3 regions of the Rothia sp. HC945 genome follow, and region 3 is predicted to be linked to each of the others. Evidence: riboswitches for the same ligand, from Rfam matches in the RefSeq annotation. Region 3 holds a riboswitch; each other region holds the start of a gene.

What was found. Region 3 has a riboswitch for S-adenosylmethionine ahead of AB0Y14_RS09190 (bifunctional o-acetylhomoserine/o-acetylserine sulfhydrylase). Riboswitches for the same ligand answer to the same signal wherever they lie in the genome.
Region 1: it holds a riboswitch for S-adenosylmethionine, as region 3 does, so the genes downstream of both, AB0Y14_RS10905 (cobalamin-independent methionine synthase II family protein) here and AB0Y14_RS09190 (bifunctional o-acetylhomoserine/o-acetylserine sulfhydrylase) in region 3, are expected to answer to the same signal.
Region 2: it holds a riboswitch for S-adenosylmethionine, as region 3 does, so the genes downstream of both, AB0Y14_RS06155 (LLM class flavin-dependent oxidoreductase) here and AB0Y14_RS09190 (bifunctional o-acetylhomoserine/o-acetylserine sulfhydrylase) in region 3, are expected to answer to the same signal.

Annotation. Positions count from the first base shown of each region.
Region 1 is NZ_JBFCSN010000003.1:201,716-207,269, reverse strand. It holds gene AB0Y14_RS10920 (acetyl-CoA C-acetyltransferase) at 1-539, shown strand, start outside; gene purU (formyltetrahydrofolate deformylase) at 642-1,514, shown strand; gene AB0Y14_RS10910 (PTS sugar transporter subunit IIA) at 2,000-2,482, opposite strand; gene AB0Y14_RS10905 (cobalamin-independent methionine synthase II family protein) at 2,687-3,880, opposite strand; SAM riboswitch class I at 3,887-3,977, opposite strand; gene AB0Y14_RS10900 (amino acid permease) at 4,270-5,554, shown strand, end outside.
Region 2 is NZ_JBFCSN010000001.1:1,388,797-1,394,350, forward strand. It holds gene AB0Y14_RS06150 (helix-turn-helix domain-containing protein) at 1-612, opposite strand, end outside; gene AB0Y14_RS06155 (LLM class flavin-dependent oxidoreductase) at 991-2,427, opposite strand; SAM riboswitch class IV at 2,544-2,666, opposite strand; gene AB0Y14_RS06160 (enoyl-CoA hydratase/isomerase family protein) at 2,811-3,581, opposite strand; gene paaE (1,2-phenylacetyl-CoA epoxidase subunit PaaE) at 3,628-4,830, opposite strand; gene paaD (1,2-phenylacetyl-CoA epoxidase subunit PaaD) at 4,832-5,413, opposite strand; gene paaC (1,2-phenylacetyl-CoA epoxidase subunit PaaC) at 5,419-5,554, opposite strand, start outside.
Region 3 is NZ_JBFCSN010000002.1:131,916-137,469, forward strand. It holds gene AB0Y14_RS09180 (alpha/beta hydrolase) at 4-663, opposite strand; gene metX (homoserine O-acetyltransferase MetX) at 762-1,967, opposite strand; gene AB0Y14_RS09190 (bifunctional o-acetylhomoserine/o-acetylserine sulfhydrylase) at 1,985-3,376, opposite strand; SAM riboswitch class IV at 3,510-3,623, opposite strand; gene AB0Y14_RS09195 (amino acid permease) at 3,738-5,237, shown strand; gene AB0Y14_RS09200 (S9 family peptidase) at 5,291-5,554, shown strand, end outside.

The DNA.
Region 1 (5,554 bases), on a different contig from region 3:
TGGATACGGACCAGGGGATCCGCGCGGACTCGACCGCCGAGACCCTCGGGGGATTGCGGCCCGCCTTCGCGCAGGACGGGACGATTACGGCAGGGAACTCTTCGCCCTTGTCCGACGGCGCGGCGGCCCTGGTGCTTGCCTCCAAGCGGTACGCGGAGGACCACGGTCTCGAATGGCTCGCGGAGGTCGGCGCGGCCGGCCAGACGGCAGGCCCGGACACCGCGTTGCATTCCCAACCCTCGCAGGCCACGAAGGCGGCCCTGGACAAGGAGGGATGGACGCCCGAGAACCTCGACCTGTGGGAAATCAACGAGGCTTTTGCGGCGGTGTCGCTCCAGTCAGGCCGTGATCTCGGCATCGACCAGGAAAAAATCAACATCCACGGAGGGGCCATCGCGCTGGGCCATCCGATCGGCGCGTCCGGCGCGCGTTTGGCCTTGCACGGGGCCTACGAACTCAAGCGCCGGGGCAGCGGCAAGGCGGCCGTGTCCCTGTGCGGCGGTGGCGGCCAGGGCGAGGCCCTGCTGCTGTTCCGCTGAAAACCCGAACCCAGGTGCCCGGGCCAGTACAGCGTGCTGGCCCGGGCGCTTGCGCGTCAGCCCCCCCTGAACGTTCCCGACCCGAAGAATGACGGAGAATCCATGACCCCTCGCATCGAACGCTTTGCCGACCAGGGATGCCTCGTCGTCAAGGGCCCTGACCGCCCCGGGATCGTGAGTGCGGTCGCCGGCGCGATCGCTCGGAACGGGGGCAATATTCTGCAGAGCGACCAGTTCACGAGCATCGACGAAGAGCCGATCTTCTACCAGCGCACCGTCTTCCACAAGGAGAACTTCACTGCGTCGATCCCCGACATCGAGGCGGACCTGCAGGACACCTTGCTGTCCGTGGGGCTCGACTGGCGGTTGATCGACCGTTCGACGCCGAAGCGCATGATCGTCCTTGCTCCGAAGTCCGACCACTGCCTGCTCGACCTGTTGTGGCGCCAGCAACGGGGCGAGTTGCCCGTGGAGATACCGATGGTCATTTCCAACCACCCGGATCTGCGCGACGAAGTGGAGTACTTCGGTGTCCCGTTCCACCACGTTCCCTCGCAGGGCGCGGACAAGTCGGAGGCAGAGGCGCGGATCATGGAGCTGGTCGAGGGAAAGGCCGATTTCATGGTCCTGGCTCGCTACATGCAGATACTTTCCGAAAGCTTTTTGCGTCGGATCGACGTGCCGATTATCAACATCCACCACTCGTTCCTTCCGGCCTTCGTGGGGGCCGGGCCGTACCGGATGGCGTGGGAGCGCGGCGTGAAACTCATCGGAGCGACGGCGCACTACGTCACCCCCGAACTTGATGCCGGCCCGATCATCGAGCAGGACGTCACCCGGGTAGACCACACCTTTTCCCCGGCCGACCTGCAAAAACACGGAGCCTACGTGGAGAGGGCAACCCTGTCACGCGCGGTCCAGGCCCACGCGGAGGACAGGGTCTTCTGGCACGGGAACCACGCGATCGTTTTCTGACGGCGTGGTGGTGGACGGGCCCCGTGACGATCCGCGTTGCGTGGCGGTTACCCGACTCGGTGGCGGTAACCGCTGTTAGGAGGCGGTTGAACCCCCACCTAACAACGGAAAACGCCAATCTATCGGGCAACCGCCACCCAACAGAGCCGCGCAGCGGGTGCGCAGGGCCGCGATGTCGCTGGGAAACCACTCTCAATCGGGCAACGGCCACCTAACAGCGCCACGCAACGGGCTCATAGAGCCTGATGCCGTCGCCAATCCTAGCGAGGCGGCAATCCGGTGCAGCTTTTGCGCTTGGCCCGGCGTGAAGTGGCAACCCTGTGCAGATTTTGGGGTGAATTCCGCACATAGCTGCCACCTCGGGCAACGGGCGTGCGCAAAACTGACACCTCGACGCCGGGTCAGCCCGGACGCCGATTCGGTCCCGACGCCGTGTCAGCCAGGCCCCGTCTCAGTCTCCCCGCCGACGCAGCCTGCTCGCCGTCTCAGTCTCGCAGCGTCGCGGCGGCGGCGACGTCGCCGGCCTCGCATCGGCCGCCCTGGACGGCCAGGGCGTCAAGCCGGTCGGCCGAGTTGGTGACGACCACGATCGTTGTGGGGTCCTTGCCCGCGCCGCGGACGGCCTCGATGTCCATCGACCCAAGCCGCTGGCCCGCGGTGACGCGATCGTGTTTGGCGGATTCGAGGTCGAAGGGCTCGCCCTTGAGCTCGACGGTGTCGATGCCCAGGTGAAGCAGGACCTCCAGGCCGTCATCGGTCCTGATGCCGAGGGCATGCTTGCTGCTGGTCGTCACCGTGACCTCGCCCGATACGGGAGCGACGATCTCGCCCGATGAGGGCTCCTGGATTCCGAAACCCTCGCCCATCATCTTCTGGGCGAAGACCGGGTCGGGAACGTGGTCGATGCGGATGACTTCCCCGGCGAGCGGGGCGAGAAGGTTCGAATCTTGTGTCTGGTCAGCGGCCATGAGATGACTCCTTGGGGGATTCGGAAATCGTCAGGGACGACAGTTTGGAATCCACCCTAGACGCATCCGGTCGTGAGGGCATGCACTTTTTGCCAATTCGTGACCTCGGGGTGCGTCCGCGCCCCGCGCCCGCGCCCGTACCCGCGAACCGAGCCCGGGCCCCGCGCACGCCTGGCGCCCCGCACCCCGACCCGACCCGCGGCGTCAGTACAAGCGTTCGGTGGCGATCCTCGCGCCCTCGGTCAAGGACTTGAGCTTGGCCTCAGCGACCTGAGGGTGGAGCCGACCGCCCAGACCGCAGTCAGTCCCGGCGATCACGTTCTCCTTGCCCAGGACGGAAGCGTACTGTTCGATCCGCTGGGCCACGAGCTCTGGGTGCTCGACCACGTTGGTCGAGTGGGAGACGACGCCGGGGATCACCAGCTTGCCGTCGGGAAGGTCCACTCCCTCCCAGTCCTTCCACTCGTGCGCGTGGCGGACGTTCGCCGCCTCGAAGACGTACGCTCCGGCGTTGATCGTGAAGAGCGAGTCGATGAGGTGTTTGATCTCGATGTCCGTGGTGTGGGGGCCGTGCCACGATCCCCAGCAGAGGTGGAAGCGGACCTGCTCCTCGGGAATGCCGCGCAAGGCATAGTTCGCGGCCTCGATCGCGAGCTGGTTGAACCGCAGGTACTCCTCGATGGTCGGCTCGGGCGTCAGCTGGTCCCAGGCCTCCGCGATGGAGGGGTCGTCCAATTGCACGATGAATCCGGCGTCCGTAATGGCTTTGTATTCTTCATGGAGCACATCTGCCCAGGCATAAATGAACTCTTCGTCGGTCGCGTAGTGGTGATTGCCAATACGCGATGCAGACCCCGGTGAGAGGGACGCGATGAACGCCTCCGACGCCGCATTCTTCTCCACGGCTGCGCGCAGATTGTTGATGTCCGTGGCAACCGCGTCCTGCCCCTGGTAAGTGAGCGGACCCGTCGCGATCGGAAATTCGCCGTCCGGGTCATTGCCCAGGTTGATGGATTCGTAGAAATCGGCGAACCGGTTCCAGTCCCGGCGCACCGCGAAGCTGTTGTACCGACCGTTGCCCGGCGTCTTGAGGATCTCTTGGAAGGACGTGTTGTCCACGGTTTCGAGGCCACCGGTTCTGGCGAAGGAATAGTGCCACCACGCGCCGTAGTCGACGTCGCTCGCCATCGCGTGACCGTACTCGCCGTCGTTGACGACGTCGATGCCCCACTCGACCTGCTTTTCCACGACGTCGTCGACCGACTCGGTCAGGACTGCCTGGAAATCCGACTCGGAGATCTCACCGCGTGCGCGGCGGGCGTTGGCCCGAATCAGTTCGTCGGTTCGCGGGAGCGAGCCCACGTGGGTCGTGCGGATGCGGTCGGCGCTGTTCAGCATGTCTTTCCTCCATCGGTCTTGGCGGTAGCACCTGCTTCGGGAGTGCGGGTTGCTGCGGCGTCGTCGAGCCAAGTCTCTCGGCCGCTCGGGATGGTCCGTGTGCCCGGCCCAGTTTTCTCGGTTCGTCCTCGGGAATCCAGCGGGTTCCGGCTCGTCGCGGCGTGTGACACGGTATTTCTCGACCAAGCCCTGTTACGCGATTGTGACTATCGGGGTTATCGTATCGATGGCGTCTTTTGGACGCGCATCACCAATACACGTAGCCAGGGCCACACTGGGGTGGTCCGACCATGGTTGTCGAGAGAACTAGAGACGCCGCATCTTCCTCTGGCTTGCCCATCGCACAGGCGAACAGTCGGCCGGCGGCGTCAAGATATGCAGAGGAATCCATGACCGATACGAGTCAGAGGCACACCGCAAAATATCCCGAAGAAATGGCGTATGAGCAGGAACAGGCCGGGCTGAAGCAGGGCCTCGGCCCGCGCCAGCTCCAGATGATCGCCATCGGTGGGGCGATCGGTACCGGGTTGTTCCTGGGAGCGGGTGGCCGACTGGCTTCCGCCGGCCCCTCCTTGTTTCTCGACTATGCGCTGTGCGGGTTCATCGCCTATCTGATTCTCCGACAGTTGGGCGAACTGGTGGTCCACCGTCCGTCCTCCGGTTCGTTCGTCTCCTACACCCGCGAGTTCTACGGTGAGAAAGCGGCGTTCGTCTCGGGGTGGATGTACTGGCTCAACTGGGCGACAACGGCCATCGTGGACTCCACGGCCATCGCGATCTACGTGCACTGGTTCGGTCAGTACAGTGCCTTCGTCGATGCCATACCCCAGTGGCTCGTGGCGCTGTTGGTCATCGTTCTGGTCGTGGCCCTGAATCTCATCTCCGTGAAGGTCTTCGGGGAGATGGAGTTCTGGTTCGCTCTCATCAAGGTCGCCGCGCTGGTGGTCTTCCTGGTGCTCGCGATCGCTTTCGTCATCTTCGGAACCCCGACGGGATCCCCTCGCGGCATCGGTCTGATTGCTGAAAACGGTGGTCTGTTCCCGAACGGTCTGATGCCGGCGCTGATCATCATGCAGGGCGTGGTCTTCGCCTATGCCTCGATCGAGTTGGTCGGCACCACCTCCGGTGAGACCCGTGACGCCGCCAAGGTGATTCCCAAGGCGATCAACACGGTCATCCTGCGCATCGCGATCTTCTACGTCGGCGCGATCTTCCTGCTCACTCTCCTGCTGCCTTACACGGCCTTCAGTGAGGACGAGTCTCCGTTCGTCACGTTCTTCTCCTCGATCAACGTCGGGGCGGCCGGTCCGATCATGGAACTCGTGGTCATCACCGCGGCCCTCTCTTCCCTGAATGCCGGCCTGTATTCCACGGGGCGCATACTTCACTCCATGTCCATGGCGGGTTCTGCCCCGCGATTCGCCCAGCGGCTCACCAAATCCGGTGTTCCGTACGGCGGGATCCTGCTGACCGCAGGGGTCGCTCTCCTCGGCGTCGTGCTGAATTACTTCGTCCCCGAGTCCGCCTTCGAGATCGTGCTCAACATTGCTTCTCTCGGCATCATCGCCGGCTGGGTCGCGATCACCATGGCCCACATGAAGTTCGTTTCCTTGACCAAGCAGGGTAGGTACCGGCGGCCTGCGTACAGGGCGCCCGGGGCTCCGGTGACGAACT
Region 2 (5,554 bases), on a different contig from region 3:
GGTGCGATTGATAGATGCGGCAAACTCATCCCGGGAAGCTCGGGCGCCATAGTCGACGTAACGGAGAACAGCGGTGGCCATCAGGACGATCGCGCGGATGCGCTCTTCCTGCTCGGGTTCCGGCTCGCTGTTTTCGTCTTCACGACGCACGAACCGGCCGGTTTCCTGATACACGGCCCAGTCCATGGCGAGCAGGAAGTCCTTGAGCTCCTGCTCGCACCGAAGCATGTGGATCTTCATGCGTTGCCGCATGTCATCCCGGTCTTCGGTGAGCTCGTTCATGATCCCCCTGATGTCACTGGCGAACGAGTCGTACAGGACGCTGGCGAGGAGTCGGGCCGCCTGCGCGAGCAGGCCCCCCGACTCATCCGCCTGGACCTGTGCCAACATGTCTTCGGTCATCTGAGGGGGACGCAGCCCCATGACGGCGTCTTCCTTGGTCGCGAAGTAGTTGAAGAACGTTCGCGGTGAGACGCCAGCTTTCTCCGCGATGAGTTCCGCGGTGGTCTGCCTGATTCCGCGTTCTGACGCAAGTTCACGCGCGGCCGCGTGGATCGAGTCCCACGTCCGTGCCCGGCGTCGTTCGCGAAGGGATGGTTCTGTCGTTTGCACCTATGCATCTTATGCAGTTCTGCAAAAAATGCACAACTGCACTATTTGTGTCCTTGATCTCTAAGGTTTGCCTAACTATGTAAATGGACGAGGTGGGTGGATTGTTCGCGCGGACTGTCGGATGCTCAGGGGCGAGGGCCGCGGGTCGAGATGGCAGTCTCGTGCGGGCAAGCGCGCGAGGTGACAGTTTTGGGACTGGATCCGGCCCAATCGGCCCCAAAACTGCCACCTCGTGGGAAAAACAGTACGAGATTGCCACCTCGCGAGCAGTACGGCACAAAACCGCCACCTCGCCACAAAAACGGCAGGTCCCGGAGCGCACTCGCCCGAGCCGCGGCACCGTTCCAGCCAATCAGCCCGCGGCGCCGTTCCAGCCAATCAGGCCGCGGTGCCCTCCTCGACGGGGCGCACCGGGGTGTCCTCGGTCGACGGCTTGCCGACATACGAACCCTTGTACGCCGCTGCCGGGTGGTGCTCGTCGATGGCAACCTGACCTTCGCCGTAGAGGTTCTCGCGGAAGGTGGACCCTTCGTAACTCGTCCGGTAGCGGCCGCGCTTCTGGAGCTCGGGGACCACGAACTCGACGAAGTCCTCGAAGGACCCGGGCGAGACGTGGTAAGCCAGATTGATTCCATCCAGGCCGCCCTCGTCGATCCAGCGTTCGAGCTCGTCGGCGACCTTTTCCGGACCACCGATGATGACGTCGCCCATTCCGCCGATCGCGCAGTGCTTCGCAATGTCCTCGCGCGTCCACTCCTTGTTCTTGGACTGGAGGGTGAACGGGGTCAGGAAGGACTGGATGGAATCGGTCTCGATGTAGTTGAGCACTTCGTCCTCCCCGAACTGGGACAGGTCGACACCGGACCAGCCGCCGATGATCGCCTGGGAAGTCTCAGGAGACACGTACTGGAGGTACTCTTCGTACTTGGCCTGGGCCTTTTCGTCGGTCTCGTCGACGATCACGGACAGCATCGCAAAGATCTTGATGTCGCCGCGCTGCCGCCCTGCCTTCTCCGCCTCATCACGGATCTTGTCGGTCACGAACCGGGTCAGGTCCGGGCGCAGTCCGCCTACGAACACGGCCTCGGCATGCTTTCCGGCGAAAGCCTGACCGCGCGAGGAAGCGCCTGCCTGGAAGATCACGGGAGTTCGCTGCGGGGACGGCTCGGTGAGTCCCGCCCCAGGGACCGTGAAGTATTTGCCCTCGTGCTGGATCGGGTGGACCTTGGACGGGTCCGCGTAGACGCCGGTTTCGCGGTCCTTGACCACGGCGTCGTCCTCCCACGAGCCCTCCCAGAGCTTGTAGCAGACGTCGAGGAACTCGTCGGCAATCTCATAGCGCTTGTCGTGCTCGATTTGGCGCGGCAGGCCCTGGTTCTCCGCGGCCGACGGAAGGTAGGACGTGACCACGTTGAAGCCGACCCGCCCCTTGGTCAGGTGGTCGAGCGTCGCGTATTTCCTGGCCAGCGTGTACGGCTGTTCGTAGGTCACGGCACTGGTCACGCCGAAGCCGAGGTTCTCCGTCACTGCGGCCATCGCCGAGATCTGCATGAACGGGTCGTTGACCGGAACCTGCGCCCCACCGCGGATCGAGGGCGCCGCCGAGTTGCGGTACACGTCGTAGATCCCGACGACGTCGGCCAAGAAGATCCCGTCGAAAAGACCCTTTTCGAGCGTCTCGGCCAAGTCGGTCCAGTACTCGAGGGTGTTGTACTCGGTGGCCCGCGAACGAGGGTGACGCCACAGGTCAAAGCTCTGGTGGCCCACGCACGTCATGTCGAAGGCGTTGATGGCGATGCGCTTCTTGTCCGACATCGGGATTCCTTTCGGTGCCTGGAGGGACTCCATGGGTCTCCGCGTGCCCGAGCCCTGCGCCAACTTCCCGTGTCCCGAGAATCGACGCAACCATTCACGCGGTGGCGCCGGTTCTCGCGCCGTACTTGCATGTCCGCCGGTCGTCGCGCCGACGGTGCCAGATCATCATCTGGGGCACCCCGCTACGGGAGAGGGTTGCCGCCCAACCAGCCAGAGCTTGCGCGTTGGGACTCTTGATCTTTCCTCCTCCGAGCGTATGCAACGCCTAGGATTCCGGGCCATCCTGTGTGCTTTTGTTACTCGGTTTGCACTGTGTTACGCGGCCGCTCGGCGCCGTACCCGCCGCATCGAGACAACGACCCGAGCAGCCAGCGCCCCGGGCACTACTCCCCCTTGAAGCGCGGCTTCCGCTTCTCCTGGAACGCCGAGAACCCTTCCGCGTAGTCCTCGGTCGAGCACAGCCGTGCCTGCTCGGCGGATTCGGCCGCCATGGAATCCCAGAGACCCGCTCGCTCGTCGCGCAACTGACCGACCAGGGCCTTCGAGACCAGGTACGCCTGAGTCGCCCCCTGGGACACCTTCCGGACCCGTCGCATCGTGAAGTCCACCAGTTCTTCCGCGGGAACGGCGCGGGAGAAGAGCCCGGCGGTGACCGCTTCGGCCCCGCTCATCATCTCCCCGGTATAGATCAGGTCGAGGGTCCGGTGCGCACCGAGCCTCTCGTAGAACAGAGCGTGGCCGCCGGAGTCGAGCGTCGCCCCAAGGTTGGCGAACGGCGACCCGATCTTGGCGTTCTCGGCCACGTAGACGACGTCGCTCGCGATCGCTAGGCCGAGCCCGACGCCGAGGCACGCACCGTGCACCACGGCAAAGGTCGGTGCCGAAAAGGCCGCGATCTGGCGGAAGAGCGCGGTGGCCCGATGCCCCAGGTAACCCTCGACGTCGTCGTGGGCCGGGTCCACCGACGAGATGTCTCTGCCGGCGCAGAACCCGCGCCCCTCGCCGCGCAGTACGAGAGCCCGAACCTCGGCGTTCTCTGCCTCCCGATAGGCCTCGGACAACTCAGCGAGGTCCTCGGCGTCCAGGGCGTTGAGCTTGCTCGGAGCGTTGAGCACGATCTCCGCGATGTCATCGGAAATGGTCAGGTCGATCATGGTCGAGGTCCTTTCAACTGGCCCGAAGCGGTGTCCCACTCACGAGCTATGCGTCGTAGTCGACGTCCAAGGCGTCAGAGGTCGGTCGGGTCTGGCACGTCAGTACGTAGCCGGCCTCGATCTCATCCTTCTCCAGGGCGAAGTTTTCTTCCATCGTGAAATCGCCGCAGAGGACTTTGGCCCTGCAGGTTCCGCACACACCACCGGCACACGCGAAGGGCACGTCCGGGCGGACACGAAGCGCGGCGTTGAGCACGGTTTCGTTGGCCGACTTGGGTGTTTCGACCTTTCCGGTATTGCCGTCCAGGTTGAAGGTGATCTTGATGTTCTCGCCCTCGGGGTCCGCGACCACCTCTCGCCCCTGCTGCCCGGTGGGTTTCTCCGGTTTACCGGTCGTGAACAGCTCGAAACGGATCTTCTCTTCCGGAACCCCTCGGGCCGTGAGCGCGTCACGGCAGAGCTGCACGAGCTCGAACGGTCCGCACAGGAACCACTCCTGGGTCGCCTCGACCGGGATCACCTTGTCCAGGAGCTCGTCCAGCTTGTCGGGGTCGATGCGGCCGGACATGAGGGGCGACACGCGCTGTTCGCGGGACAGGACATGGTGCAGGGCGATCCGCGAGGGGTACTTGTCCTTGAGGTCGCCCAGCTCCTCGGCAAACATGACGTCCATCGAGGATTTGTTCGCGTAGACGAGGTCGACGCTCGCAGTGGGAGAAGCCTTCATCAGGGACCGGGCGATCGCCATGATGGGCGTGATGCCGGATCCGGCGGCGATGGCCACCACATGGGCGCTCCTGTCCTCGCGAACCTTTTGCCGGGCCAGTTCGTCCGGGTGGTTCATCGAGGTGACTCTGGTCTTGGAAGTGAAGGCGCCCTGCGGGTTCATGACCTCGAGCCGGTCCCCGACGGCCAACTCCTCGTTGGCCCACGTGGAGAACAGTCCGCCCATGTCCTTCTTGATCGCGACTCGGATCTCTCCGGGGCGCGGCTCGGCACAGATCGAGTACGAGCGGCGGACTTCCTGGCCGTCGATCTCGGCGCGGAGCGCGACGTACTGTCCGGGGAGGTAGTCGTAATCCTCCACCAAGTCGTCCGGGACGCCGAAAGAGACTTCAACGGATTCGTTGGTCAGCTTCCGCAGGCCAGTGACGGGGAGCTTGTTGAACGTGGCGCGACGTCGCCCGCTCCCCTCAGGTGCGGAGCCTTCGTTCTCGACGTCGGAACGGTGGTTGCTGGTCTGGGTCATATCAGTGAACCTTGAAGTAGTCGAAGGGCTCGAGGCACTCGTTGCAAACCCAGAGGGCCTTGCACGAGGTGGAACCGAATCGGGTCATCTCGCGCGTTCGGAGGGAACCGCAATGCGGGCATTTGACGGACAGCGTCAGCCTGACCGGGCCGCTGTTGTGCCCAGGGGCGCTCTCACCGGTCGGCGGCGCGATCCCGTACTCGGCCAACTTGGCTTTTCCGGCCTCGCTCATCCAATCGGTGGTCCACGCGGGTCGCAGAACCTTCTCCACACGCACGCCCCTGTACCCGGCGGAAGAGACGGTCGCGACCAGATCGTCGGCCATGGTGTCCATCGCGGGGCACCCCGAATAGGTGGGGGTGATGACGATAACGGCCTGGCCGCCCTCGACGTAGGCGTCCCGGAGAACGCCCAGATCGGCGAGGGTCAGGACAGGAATTTCCGGGTCGCAGACCGTCGCGGCCCGGTCCCACAGGGCGGCGTCGGCGGCATCCTGCGGCCGACGCGATGGGCCCAGGGGCAACTCGCGCGCCAGACCGGCCGAGTCTTTGTCCGGGGCTGTGTGGATGCTCGTGGCTACCATCGCGATCACCACGTCGCTCCGGGGTGCTGCCTGGCCAGGGACTGCATTTCGGCCAGAATGTACCCGCGGTGCTCCGAGTAGGAACCGACACGCAATTCGGTGGTGAGCCTGGCCTGGGCGACCTCGGGCACCTCGAGTTCG
Region 3 (5,554 bases):
GTTTTACCGAAGCGAGTACTGCAGGAATTCGGAGACGTGTTTCATCTCCTGGTTGTTCACGCCATGGCCCATGCCTGCGTACAGGACCTTGGTCACCTGGGTGTGGTCACGTAGCCAATCGAGGTTGAAGGCGACCATGTCGGACGGGATCACCGGATCCTCCTGGTCGCGCCCGTAGAAGAAGGGAACTTTCGGGGACAGAGACGACAGTGCGGCGTCGTCGAGGAAGTCGCTCTGGGCGTCCAGAACGAATCCGGACAACCCGACGACGGCGCGGACGAGATCCGGGCGATGACGCAACACGGAGGTCGCGACGGCCATTCCTTGGGAGAACCCGAAAAGGGTCACGTCCGAGTAGCCCTCAGCGTTGTTCTCGATCCAGGCGACGACGTCGGCGGCCGCTTGCTGGGCTTCTTCGACGTCGGCGGTGATGTCCTGGCCAAACGTGCCTTGGAGGGCGAACCAGCTGTACCCGGGCCCGCCGCCCGGGACCGGGTCGGGTGCTCTCATTCCCGCGTAGGTGAAGCCATCCTGGGGAAGAGCCGGCAGAAGCCCCAGGAGGTCCTTTTCGTGGGAACCGTAGCCGTGAAGCATCAGGACGAGGTGCGTCCCGGGACGCTCGGATTCAGGGCGCGAGAATTCGACGGTGGGATGTGGAGTCATGAGTCCCATCCTATTCACGATCCAGGGCCGTACGGCCCACCGCCCGACGTCGTTGCCGGTGTCGGGTCAACGACGCCGCCGTCCGGAAGGGTTCCTCGTCAGTCCCGGCCCGACGACCCCAAGGGGGCGTCCCGCAGCGCATCGCCCGCACGGAGGAACTTGCTGATTTGGGAGGTCTCTATCAGGAAGGCGTCGTGGCCACTCGGTGAGCTGATATACCCCACTTCCACGGGTTCAGGGAGGGAGCGCGCAAGTATCTCCGAATCCCGGGGGTAGAACAGGCGGTCCGAGTCCACGGCCACAATCGTCCATCCGCACGTCGCCCGTGCGAGGGCTTCCTTCAGAGAGCCTCGGCCTCGGGCGACGTCGTGGCTCATGAGGGCGTCATTGACGCACAGGTAGGAATTCGCGTCGAATCGGCCCGCAAGCTTCGACGCCTGATGGTCCAGGTAGCTTTCGACCCGGTAACGACCCCGCGTGTTCACGCACGGCCCCGAAGGGTCCTCGTCGCCTTGTGGGTGACGACCGAAACGGTAGTGCAGTTCGGTCGCGGATCGATAGGTGATATGGGCGATGCGGCGGGCCAGCCCCAGGCCATCGATCGGGAAGGGCCCCGAATAGTAGTCTCCCCCGGCAAAATTCGGGTCCTGCCGGATCGCGAGCGCCTGGGCCTGGCCCCAGGAGAGCTGCTCCGCCGTCGATTCGGCCCCAGCAGCAATCGTGGCGCAGTGGCGTACCCGGTCCGGGAAGGTCACGGCCCACTCGATCGCACGGGCTCCGCCCATCGAGCCTCCGATCGCCAGGGACCACTGGTCGATTCCGAGGCCATCCGCCAGCACGGCTTCGGCCCGCACGGAATCCCGGATCGTGGTCAGGGGAAACCTGGATCCCCACGGACGCCGCTCCGGATCGATCGTCGCCGGCGCCGGGGACGACGGCCCGGTCGATCCGTAACAGCCGCCGATGATGTTCGGACACACAACGAAGTACTGGTCGGTGTCGATCGCTGCACCCGGTCCGATGAGCCCTTCCCACCAGCCTTCTTCCTCGGCTGCCCGGCGCTCGAGATCACTCGCCCCCTCCGGGGCCTCACCGTGCGCCGCGTGCGTGTCCCCGGTCAGGGCGTGAAGAACCAGGACGGCGTTGGACGCGTCCTGGTTCAACGTCCCCCAGGTCTCGTACGCGATGGTGGCATCGGAGATCACGGCGCCGGAGTCCACCAGAAGGTCGCCGACGTCGTAGTAATTGACTACGCCGTCTCCCCTGGTCTCGGCCTTGCGCGCACCGGTACCAACGATCGTCACGTCTGCTCCTCGTTCGTCTATTGCCCGTTCGCGGATACAGGTTCTGCGGATACGGTCGCGCCGTCCGCGGATGTCAGCGCGTCGAAACCGTGCTCGAGATCGGCCAGGATGTCGTCTATGTGCTCCAGCCCCACGGAAAGCCTGACGAATCCGGGAGCCACGCCCGCATCGCGAAGCTCCTTCTCCGAAAGCTGCGAGTGCGTGGTCGAGGCGGGGTGGATGACCAACGAGTGCACGTCCCCGATGTTGGCGACGTTGGAGTGAAGCTGGAGGGAATCCACGAAGGTCCGGGCCGGCTCCGCACCCCCCTCGAGTTCGAAGCCGACGACCGCTCCGACGCCCTGGGGCGCGTATTTCCGGCCGAGGTCATACCAGGGCGAGGACTCGAGACCCGCATAGTGCACGCGCGTCACGTCGGGACGAGCTTCAAGCCATGTGGCGACCTTGCGAGCGTTCTCGACGTGCCTCTCCACGCGAAGGGAAAGAGTTTCGAGGCCGATGGAAATATTGAATGCGTTCGTCGGCGAGATGGAGGCACCGAGGTCACGCAACAGGGTCACACGTGCCCGCAGTATGTAGGAGAGATTGACCCCGAAGACGCCGTTGGGGCCGAGGTCTTCGGCGAAGACCAGGCCGTGGTAGCTGGGATCCGGGGTATTGAACTGCGGGAACCGGTCCGGGTACTTCGAATAATCGAAATTGCCGGAATCGACGATCACGCCCCCGATGCTGTTTCCATGCCCTCCGAGGTATTTGGTCGCCGAGTGCACGACGACGTCGGCGCCCCATTCGAACGGCTTGACGAGGTACGGGGTGGGCACCGTGTTGTCCACGACCAACGGCACACCGACTTCGTGAGCGAGTTCGGCCAACGGCTCGATATCGAACACGTCGCTACGCGGATTCGGCACGGTCTCGCCGTAGAAAACCTTGGTGTTCGGCCGGACCGCGGCACGCCAGGCCTCCGGGTTGTCGAAGTCCTCCACGAATGTGGTCTCGATGCCGTAGGAACTCAAGGTGTGCTTGAGGAGGTTGTACGTGCCGCCATAAAGGCTGGGGCTCGCGACCACGTGGTCCCCGGCCCTCGCGATATTAAGGATCGCGATGGTGATGGCTGCTTGACCGGACGCGACCAGAAGGGCGCCGACGCCGCCTTCGAGCGCAGCGATGCGGTTCTCGACGACTTCCTGGGTCGGGTTCGTCAAGCGCGAATAGATGGGGCCGAGTTCCTTCAGCCCGAAGCGGTTGGCCGCCTGCTCGGCGTCGTCGAACACGAAGGACGTCGTTTGGTAGATCGGCAATGCCCGCGCACCGGTCGCGGAATCCGGATCCTGTCCGGCGTGAATTTGCTGTGTCTCGAACTTCCAGCCCTGCGGTGCGGAAGGAGTGGGAAGACCTTGAGTGCTCATTTTTGCTCCTGTCAATGTCGAGGGGCATGGAGCGACCGGCCGTCTTCCGATCCATCAGCACCCGGGTCGACCCGGAACCCTCTGGTTCACCGGGGAATACGAGTCTCACTGATCGAGACGACCGGGCACACCGCGCCCGCGCTTGCGATCGCTGTTTCGCGACCACCAGGTCCTCACCCAGGGCACCCCACCGCGGTTGGAGGGTTGCCGGCCAGCAAGCTGGGGCTTTGCGCTGGCTCTCTTGACCCGATACAAGGTTTTCGCATGGGCGGAGCGCGCGTCAAGTACCGGCGTCATACTGCACCCACGTGAAACGTCATGACATTTATGACGTGAGCGAGACCATTGCGTACCCTGTCTCATGGTCGTCCGGTGTCGGACCGGGCGGCACCATCATCGACCGCCCCGAAGGAAGACCGTGAGCCAGGAGAAAAACCCGTCCCCGAGAAGGGGCGGAACGGGAACCGCGGGCGACGTCGCCGACAACCCGCAGACGTCGCTCAGGCGCGGGCTGACCCTGCGTCACATTCGCTTCATTGCCCTCGGCTCGGCCATCGGCACGGGCCTGTTCCTCGGGTCCGCGGACGCCATCCAGTTCGCCGGCCCCTCGGTGCTTCTGGCGTACGTCATCGGTGGTGCGGCGGTGTTCATGGTCATGCGTGCCATGGGCGAAATGGCCCTGGTCCACCCGGTCCCCGGCTCTTTCGCCGACTATGCGACCGAATATTTGGGCCGCTGGGCGGGATTCGTCACGGGATGGAGTTTTGCTTTCGAGATGGCGCTAGTCGCCGTCGCAGACGTCACGGCCTTTTCCCTCTACATGAAGTTCTGGTTCCCGACCACGCCGAGCTGGATATGGATCGTCTCGGTCGTCGCGATCATCATGGCGGTCAACCTCACCAAGGTGAAGGTCTACGGCGAGGTCGAGTTCTGGCTGACCCTGGTGAAGGTCGGTGCCATCGTGGCGATGATCGTCGGCGGCCTGGCACTGATCGTCTTCGGTGTTCAGTTGCACCAGGAGATCCAGCCGTCCGTGACGAACCTGTGGGAACAGGGTGGCTTCTTCCCTCACGGGTTCTCCGGTTTCTTGGCCTGTTTCACCGTGGTCATGTTCGCCTTCGGGGGCGTGGAAAACATCGGAATCACCGCGGGCGAGGCCGAAGACCCCGAGAAATCCATCCCCGGGGCGATCAACACCGTCCCGGTGCGCATCCTGCTCTTCTATGTCCTCACGATGGGCGTGATCATGTCCCTCTACCCCTGGAGCAGCATCGGCGACGAAGGCTCTCCTTTCGTACAGATCTTCTCCGGGTTGGGCATCCCGGCGGCCGCCCACATCCTGAACGTGGTGGTTCTTACGGCTGCCGTCTCTGCGATCAATTCGGACATCTACGGGGCCGGGCGGATGCTGTACGGTCTCGCCCAACGCGGTCTCGCGCCGCGCTCCTTCAGCCGAGTATCGTCGCGGGGCACTCCCAGCATGACGGTGGCCGCGATGGGCATCGTGCTCGTGGCAGGGGTGCTGGTCAATCACTTCTTCGAGAATGCATTCCTCTACGTCGCAACCCTGGTGACGTTCGCTACGGTTCTGGTCTGGGTCATGATCCTGGTGACGCACCTGGCCATGCGACGCCGACGCTCCCGCGAGGGCTCGGGGCCCTCCCGCTTCCCGACTCCCTGGTGGCCGGCCGCTTCCTGGCTCGCGCTGGCCTTCATGATCGGCGTCGTCGTGCTTCTCGGGTTCTTCGAGGACACTCGCATGTCCCTCATCATCGGGGCGGTGTGGGTGATCCTCCTGGCCCTCGCTTACCCCCTGACTCGTCGCACGCGCGAGGCCGTCGACACCACGGAGATTCGGTAGGAACGTCCGTCCGGGGCGGCGGCGCCGGTGCTTTCGAACGTAGGCTGGGATGCATGACTTCACCTCGTTCTCGTGAAACCGCACGCCCCACCTGGAATACCGACGCCGTGCCCCCGGAGACCCGGAAAGCGCCGACCACGCGCTCGATGCACGGACACGACGTCGTGGACGACTACGAGTGGCTTCGAGCCAAGGACGACCCCCAGGTGATCGAACACCTCGAGCGGGAGAACGCCTATGCCGAGGCCGTGACCTCGGGGCTCGGGACGCTGCGCTCCTCGATCTTCGGGGAGATCAGATCCCGAACCCAGGAGACC